DNA from 4 places in the Cellvibrio sp. KY-YJ-3 genome. Region 2 is predicted to be linked to each of the others. Evidence: predicted binding sites of a transcription regulator. Region 2 holds the regulator's gene; each other region holds the start of a gene.
The links. Region 2 encodes sigma-54, which starts transcription at its own class of promoters, with help from an activator protein. Its sites were predicted from a motif close to TGGCACANNNNTTGCNNT; they were not measured.
Positions count from the first base shown of each region.

Region 1: glnA (type I glutamate--ammonia ligase) is a predicted target of sigma-54. The motif match lies at 760-777, and genes of this name have one in related genera.
Region 3: flhA (flagellar biosynthesis protein FlhA) is a predicted target of sigma-54. The motif match lies at 1,280-1,297, and genes of this name have one in related genera.
Region 4: fliD (flagellar filament capping protein FliD) is a predicted target of sigma-54. The motif match lies at 976-993, and genes of this name have one in related genera.

Region 1 covers NZ_CP031727.1:1,206,840-1,209,050, reverse strand. The annotation lists gene D0B88_RS05125 (cation:proton antiporter) at 1-333, opposite strand, end outside; gene glnA (type I glutamate--ammonia ligase) at 936-2,211, shown strand, end outside.
Region 2 covers NZ_CP031727.1:4,124,997-4,127,207, forward strand. The annotation lists gene lptB (LPS export ABC transporter ATP-binding protein) at 1-3, shown strand, start outside; gene D0B88_RS17505 (RNA polymerase factor sigma-54) at 171-1,823, shown strand; gene hpf (ribosome hibernation-promoting factor, HPF/YfiA family) at 1,928-2,211, shown strand, end outside.
Region 3 covers NZ_CP031727.1:2,956,729-2,958,939, forward strand. The annotation lists gene fliR (flagellar biosynthetic protein FliR) at 1-25, shown strand, start outside; gene flhB (flagellar biosynthesis protein FlhB) at 59-1,213, shown strand; gene flhA (flagellar biosynthesis protein FlhA) at 1,338-2,211, shown strand, end outside.
Region 4 covers NZ_CP031727.1:3,073,506-3,075,716, reverse strand. The annotation lists gene fliD (flagellar filament capping protein FliD) at 1-866, opposite strand, end outside; gene D0B88_RS12975 (CHASE domain-containing protein) at 1,017-2,211, opposite strand, start outside.

The DNA.
Region 1 (2,211 bases), 1.6 Mb from region 2:
CAGCGCAAGCCCAGCGGTGATGCTACTTTCCCGCTTGTAGGCCCAAGCTTTTTTCAGGTCGAGCTCGATCCCGGCAATCCACACAAAAATCATTACCGCCCACCAAGCAATACCGTTGAGCGATTTGATGACATCCGGGGTGAATACAAAGGTGTAGTACTCAGGAAAGGCTTTGCCCAGCACACCCGGGCCAAGCACTATACCCATGATGATTTGCACGACCACCAGGGGTGCCCAATAGTCAGTGCGACCGAGGCGCCAAATTAAAAAGGGCACTGTAAAAATGATTACCATGGCAATCAGGAATATTTCTGTTGTTGTCATTGCATGCATAACTAACCTTTTATTGTTCTGGGTAGAGTATTGGTTAAAAGAAGAGCGATAAAACCTCGGGCATATCACCTTGCCGTCGGTGTTACCCAATCGCGGCGCAGGCTACAAGGGAATTAGACGTGGAGCGAGGCGAACACCATAGAAATTGACTATCGACTTTTGCAGCAAAAATGAATGGTTTCACAGTGAGAATGCACGCACGCTAGTCAGCGACACGATTTGGTGCAAAGCAACCGCTTTTCTGTGACATGCCAAGAGGCATTCTTGATGCTAATATGGCGTCACTATTCAACACAGCACACAATCGCACCACAATAGATCATTTAACAAAAATACCGCACCAAAATAGTGCTTATGGCAATATTTTTCAGGCCTCCATGACCCCAAGAGCCTTATTTTTAAAGGTGTGTTGCTATTTTATTTAAATGGCATATATTTTGCCCCTTTTCTGACACCCTAGTCTTGCCCCGCTCCCCTAAATGAGTCGCGAGTCCGGATGAAGTGGGGAAAATTTTCAGGTAAACGACCTTTGGCCGGTTATCTTGGTAGTTATAACTTTTCACAATCCGTAGCCTTCGGGCTATAACACTTGGAGGCATTCAATGTCTAAGACTTTAGACCTGATCAAAGAACACGAAGCTCGCTGGATTGATTTGCGCTTCACCGATTTCAAAGGTAAAGAGCAGCATGTAACTTTCCCTGCCCACGTTGTAAACGACAGTTTCTTCGTTGACGGTAAAATGTTCGACGGTTCTTCTATCGCTGGCTGGAAAGGCATTAACGACTCAGACATGATCCTGATGCCAGACGATTCAACTGCTGTTCTGGATCCTTTCTACGACGAAGCAACCATCAACATTCGTTGTAACATCGTTGAACCAGCCACCATGCAAGGTTATGACCGCGACCCACGCTCTATCGGCCTGCGCGCTGAAGAGTACTTGAAGTCTACCGGTCTGGGCGATGTAGCCCTGTTTGGTCCAGAGCCAGAATTCTTCATCTTCGACAGCGTTCACTTCCACAGCTCAATGGGCGGCGCTTTCTACAAAATCAAATCTGAAGAAGCAGCATGGTCATCAGGTGACGACGTTGAAGGTAAACACGGCCACGCGCCACGCGTGAAAGGCGGTTACTTCCCCGTTGCTCCAGTAGACTCACTGCACGACATCCGTGGCGCTATGTGTAACGCCATGGAAGCCATGGGCCTGGAAATCGAAATCCATCACCACGAAGTTGCTAACGCTGGCCAATGTGAAATCGGTGTAGGCGCTAACACTCTGGTTAAGAAAGCGGACGAAGTACAGATCCTGAAGTACTGCGTACACAACGTTGCTCATCAATACGGTAAAACCGCAACCTTTATGCCGAAGCCTTTGATCGGTGATAACGGTTCAGGTATGCACGTTCACCAGTCTTTCTCCAAGAACGGTAAAAACCAATTCGCGGGCGACGCTTACGCTGGTTTGAGCGAAACCGCTCTGTACTACGTTGGCGGTATCATCAAGCACGCTAAAGCACTGAACGCTTTCTGTAACGCTTCTACCAACTCGTACAAGCGTTTAGTTCCAGGCTTTGAAGCTCCAGTAATGCTGGCCTACTCTGCCCGTAACCGCTCTGCCTCTATCCGTATTCCTTACACTGTTGGTGAAAAAGCCAAGCGTATCGAAACCCGTTTCCCTGATCCAACTGCTAACCCATACCTGTGCTTCGCTTCATTGCTGATGGCCGGTATCGACGGTGTTCTGAACAAGATTCATCCGGGCGAAGCAGCGACCAAAGATCTGTACGATCTGGAGCCGGAAGAAGAAGCAGAAATCCCACAAGTGTGCTCATCTTTGGAAGAAGCTTTGGCTTCTTTGGAAGCTGACCATGACTTCC
Region 2 (2,211 bases):
TGAGTTCAACAAACGCCTTAACCACCCGACAAACAACTTGACAAGTAATATTATTTGGCTACTAGGCATAAAGCTTGCTTAAGTATGTTGCTTGAAGCGCAAACCCTGACTAAACTCCACCTAACAGATGTTTTCCATCCCGCGTTAAATAAGGGTTTGTTGCTACAACAATGAAACAATCTCTCCAGCTTAAACTCGGCCAACAGCTGACAATGACTCCCCAACTGCAACAGGCGATACGTCTTTTGCAGCTCTCCACGCTGGATCTTCAACAGGAAATCCAGGAGGCACTCGAATCCAATCCCATGCTGGAAGTTGAGGAAGGTTTTGACTCAGCAACTACCAGCAGCGATTATGAAGGCAGTGCGGACGATAAGATTGATTACACCCGCCAACAGGAAATTGCTGCAGAATCCGGCACCGACAATAGCGCCGACTTCAGTGCCAGCGACAATTTCTCGTCATCAACCGCTGATAACTTCAACGAACCTGGCTACGGCGAATCTGAAAGTTTTGGCGAGGGCGAAAGCTTTAGCGATGGGGAATCCTTTGGTGATAGCGATGTCTATGGTGAAGGCGATAGTTTCAGCGCCGACAGCGGTGACTGGAGCGACTCGATTCCCAGCGATTTACCGGTAGATACCAGCTGGGACGATGTTTACCAAACCTCATCAACCGGCAGCTCCAGCAACTACGATAATGAAGACAATGATTTTGAAAGTCGTCGCGCTGTTACCGACTCACTCTATGATCATTTGATGTGGCAACTCAATTTAACGCCCATGTCAGATCGCGACCGGGTGTTAGCGATGGCAATTATCGACGCGGTTGAACCCAGCGGCATGCTGTCTATTACCATCGAAGAAATATTCGAAGGAATGCGTGGCGATTTTGAAGAGCTGGAACTGGATGAAGTTGTTGCAGTTCAACACCGGCTGCAGCAGTTTGATCCCTGCGGTGTGTGCAGCCAAAACTTATCTGAATGTTTATTGGTGCAGTTACAACAGTTTGACCCCAAAACACCCTTTTTGGATTCGGCAAAATTAATCGCCAAACTTTACTTGCCTATATTGGGTAGTCGCGACTACCGTCAGTTAATGCGCCGCACCAAACTGAAAGAGGCCGAGTTGAGCCAGGCCATCACCCTGATCCAAAGCCTAAACCCTCGCCCAGGCGATATTATTGCCAGTGGTGACACGGAATATGTAGTACCGGATGTGTTCGTTGAAAAGCGCGATGGCCGCTGGATTGTTGAATTAAACCCGGAAATTGCACCGCGCCTGCGTATCAATTCCAATTATGCCTCCATGGTAAAGCGCGCGGACTCGAGCAGCGACAACACATTTCTCAAGGATAATTTGCAAGAAGCCCGCTGGTTCCTGAAAAGTTTACAGAGCCGCAATGAGACTCTGCTTAAAGTAGCCAGTTGTATTGTGGAAAAACAACGCGGGTTTCTCGATTACGGCCCCGAAGCCATGAAGCCGCTGGTGCTGCACGATATCGCTGAAATTGTTGAGATGCATGAATCCACTATTTCGCGGGTAACCACCCAGAAATATATGCACACACCGCAGGGTATCTTCGAACTGAAATACTTTTTCTCCAGCCATGTTAGTACCGATAGCGGCGGCGAGTGCTCTTCAACAGCGATTCGCGCAATTATTAAAAAGTTGGTGAGTGCGGAAAACCCCAAAAAACCGTTGAGCGATAGCAAAATCACCGACCTGCTCGCGGAACAGGGAATTCAGGTAGCGCGTCGTACCATTGCAAAATATCGCGAGTCGCTGAATATTCCACCCTCTAATGAGCGGAAAACCATTTAATTATCATTAACCGGTTATAAATACGAAATTCGGAAGAAAATCACGGACGAGCTGTTAGGTTGTGCTGATCACAACCATTTTGTTTCTATCGAGAGGAAGTATCTATGCAAATAAATATCAGTGGTCATCATTTGGAAGTTACCGATTCGCTGAAAGACTATGTCAGCAGCAAAATTGAGCGCCTGAGCCACCACCACGATCGCATTACCAGTACTCACGTCATCCTCTCCGTCGATAAGTTGATTCAAAAAGCAGAAGCAACCATCCATGTCAGCGGCAAAGATTTGTTTGCGGATGCCACTCACGAAGATCTGTACGCAGCAATTGATTCATTGGCCGATAAGCTGGACCGCCAATTAATCAAGCACAAAGAAAAGATGCGTAGTCA
Region 3 (2,211 bases), 1.2 Mb from region 2:
GCGTACTTTGGCACTAACTCCTTAGGGGCTGCCCCTTAGGGTTTTATAGGAGCAACCTATGGCCGAAGATGACGACAGCAGCCAGGAAAAAACGGAAGAGGCCAGTGCCCGAAAACTTGAGAAGGCGCGCGAAGAGGGGCAGGTTCCCCGTTCACGCGACCTTACTACTACGGCAGTGTTAATGGTGGCGGCCATAGGCCTGTATGTTTTTGCAGAATTTATGGGCAACAAACTGATTGGGATCAGCCGTGAAAGTTTTACCCTCACGCGCGCGGCTATTTACGACCCCAATGCCATGATCGCCCACCTTGCGGCGGCTATTTACGACGGCCTGTTTAGTATTGCGCCCTTAATGGTTTTATTACTTGTTGCGTCCATTGTTGGCCCTATCGCATTGGGTGGGTGGAATTACAGCACCAAAGCCATGGAGCCAAAACTCAACCGCATGGACCCTATCGCGGGTATCAAGCGGATGTTCTCGGTGAAATCCCTCATTGAATTATTAAAAGCGCTTGCCAAAGTACTGGTTATTTTGGGCGGCACTATTTTTATCCTGAAGTTTTTTGCGCAAGACATGTTTCGCTTGGTGGATGAAAGCACCAATGTCGCCATCATTCATTCATTGGAAATATCTATCCTCGCCACCATTGCACTCTGCGCGACTACCATTGCGATTGCGGCGATTGATGTGCCGATTCAGATTTTTGAATACAACAAAAAATTAAAAATGTCGCGGCAGGATCAAAAAGACGAATCCAAAGATACGGATGGTAAACCTGAAGTCAAAGGCCGTATTCGCCAATTGCAGCGCGAAATGGCGCAGCGCCGCATGATGTCCAATGTACCGCAAGCCGATGTGATCATCACCAACCCGGAACACTTTTCGGTCGCGTTAAAATACGACCCCGAAACCATGGAAACGCCACTGATGATTGCCAAAGGTGGCGATCACACCGCGCTAAAAATTCGCGAAATCGCTAAAGCGCACAATATTGAAATTATTCAGTCGCCGGTATTGGCGCGCGCGATTTTCTACACCACCGAAGTGGATCAGGAAATTCCCTCCGGCCTGTACCTCGCAGTTGCCCAGGTATTGGCCTACGTATTCCAGCTGCGCAATTACCGCAAAGGCAAGGGTGACAGGCCCGCTTATCCCCGCAATATCAACGTCCCGCGCGACTTGCGTTACAACGCCTCGGGTGAGGTGGATTAATCGCTGCACTTTTTATCGCTGTACTTTTTATTTATCGCCGTACTTTTTTAAGCGATTGCTATGAATCGGTACACTTCTTGCGATAAGCACAGGTAAATGATTTCACCGTCAAGAATCCGTGCTTATGGCCTTACCATCGTTTAACCAACTGAATAACTTCAACGGCAGAGCCGCGCTGGGTTCATTGCGCGGTATGGGGCGTGGCAATTTGGGAATTCCCATTTTGCTAATGATGCTGTTGGCGATGATTATTTTGCCGATTCCGCCGCTGCTATTGGATATGTTTTTTACCTTCAATATTGCCCTGGCGCTCGTTGTGTTGCTGGTGTCTGTGTATGCCATGCGCCCGCTGGATTTTGCCGCATTCCCCGCGATTCTTCTTATTGCCACCCTGTTGCGCCTCGGCTTGAACGTTGCCTCCACTCGCGTAGTTTTACTTGAAGGTCATAACGGAGGCGATGCAGCGGGGAAAGTAATTGAAGCTTTTGGTCATGTAGTTATTGGCGGAAATTTGGCGGTGGGTATTGTGGTGTTCATCATTTTGATGATCATCAACTTCGTGGTGGTAACCAAGGGTGCGGGCCGTATTTCCGAAGTGAGTGCGCGTTTTACCCTGGATGCAATGCCCGGCAAACAAATGGCGATTGATGCGGATTTGAACGCGGGTTTGATCGATCAGGATCAGGCGCGTACCCGTCGTCAGGAAGTCTCTTCCGAAGCGGATTTTTACGGCGCGATGGACGGTGCGAGCAAGTTTGTTCGCGGTGATGCGGTTGCAGGCATCATGATTATGTTTATCAATATTTTTGGTGGCTTGGCGATTGGTATGGCCCAGCATGATTTGCCATTTGGCGAAGCCTTTGAAAAATACACCATCCTCACTATTGGCGATGGTCTGGTTGCACAAATTCCCGGACTGTTGCTGTCGGTAGCCTCGGCGATTTTGGTGACTCGCGTTAACAGTGCCCATGAAATGGGGGCGCAGGTAGTCAGTCAGA
Region 4 (2,211 bases), 1.1 Mb from region 2:
AAACTAATGGTTTCAGTGGCTGAGCTGGTGAACAAATCAAACTCCAAACCATCGATGACATCTTTCACCTGGTTGGATTCGCGGCTTACCAATAACCCATTTACACGAATTTGTGCATCCAGCCCCTCTTGTTGCTGAGTCAGGTTTTTAGTGGTCTCGTTAAAGTTAAATGCGGCAAGCCCAACGGCAGCCGGATCTTCTGTTGCAACAACTTCGATTTCGTTTTTAGCACCAGTACTGGCAGTCATCAACAGCCTGTAAGAACCGCCATCACTAACAATACTTGCCGATACACCAATATCGGCAGCGTTGATCGCATCACGCAGACCAGTCAGCGAGTTATTGGAATCATCAATGGTGATGGTTCCACCGGTTTTGGTGGAATCCACGGTGAATGCGGTGTTTCCTGCATTCCAATCCCCCAAACGAATGGTCAAAGTGCCTTTGCCAACCGGACTCGTCATAGCCGCAAAACTGGCAGAGCTGAGGGATTGAGCCTGAGCAACTTGCTCGACTTTTAACTGATAGCTACCCGCCACAGCCTTTGAATCCAGCTTGGTAATGCCAATCAAACTGGTATCTGGAACGGACAGGGCTTTGGCATTAAATGTATCGGCGCTACCAAGCGCGGCGGCAGCGGTTTCCAGCTTCGCAAGCGAGCTGCGCAACAGGCCATAATCTGAAATTTGTGTTTGCAGAAGTGTCTTTTGACTGGTCAAGCGCTGTGCCTGAACCATCTTGTTCGCTTCGGTAAGCTGGTCAGCAAGCTTATTACTATCGATACCAGAGCCAGACCCTAACGCACTGACAATGCTAGAACCTATTGATCCGTTGTTGTTTGTCGTACTGGATGTACTGGTCACCATAGATACCTCCACACCAAAAAATTACCGCTTCGCATAGGTTAGCGGCAATGAATGGGTAAACTTTAGCCGGTTTTGCCGCTATTTATCAAAAAACCTGATTTTTAATAACAAAGCATAAAACAGGCCAGCACGAACAATAGGCCCATTAAATCAATCGTTATAAATGGGCAAAGTGATATAAAAAGTAGTGCCTTTTCCTACCTCGGACACATAGTCAATTGTACCACCCATACGATCAACCAACGCCTTGGTAATACTCAACCCAAGGCCTGAGCCATCCCGCTTACGGGTATCCGATGAATCCACCTGGGCAAAACGGGTAAATACACGCTGATGGAAAGACGCAGGTATTCCCTGCCCCTTATCAATTACCTCAATGTGAATGCGATGCGCTTCTTTGGTCATGCGGATCTGCACAGGATTATGCTGATAAGAAAATTTGATCGCATTGGAAATCAGGTTGGACATGACCTGCAAAAAACGATCACCATCTAATTTTGCTTTGAGCCCTATTAAGGATTCATCGGGCAGATCGAGCTGCAAATGCACAGCGTAACGCTCCGCATAAGCAAGATGTTGCTCCACAGCCTGCTTTAAGAGTGGATACACCTCATGCACATCAATGGTTAAATTGGCACTACCAAATTCCAGTTTATCGATATCCAGAATGTCATTAACCAAACGCGACAGGCGATCCGCATTGGTTGCCGCAATAGACAAGAGCTGTGCCAGCTTTTCATCCAAAACACCAACACCACCATTCAGCGCCACGCTCAATGCACCTTTGATAGACGTTAATGGAGTGCGCAATTCATGGCTGACGGTGGAGATAAATTCTGCTTTAAGTTGTTCAACCTTTTTACGCTCGGTGACATCGTGAATGATAAAAGTAAAAAATAATCGCTCTTTAATATCCACCGGGCTAATACTGAGTTCAACATTCAGACTCACTCCGTCACTGCGCCGCGCAACACGCTCTTTTTCGCCTTCCACAGCTGAAGAAAAAAGCGCAGCACCCGACAAATCAGACAGAGAGGGGATTAAATCTGCGATCTGTAATTGCTCAAGGTTTTCTAACGAATAGTTAAACAGTATCGCAGCAGCCGGGTTGGCCTTTTCAATTACACCACTGCTGTCCACTACTAAAATTGCTTCAGCGGCACTTTCCAAAATAGCGGCGAGTTCTTGCGTGCGCTGCTCAACGAGATTGTGAATATGTTGGGTACGCCCTGATATCAGCAACAAAAAACCACCCAATAAACTGCAGAACAGCAAACCACCTACCAATACAAACCACGACTCCAAACCCTGTTTGCTCGTCAAAAAAAACTGTGTAGGTGCGATA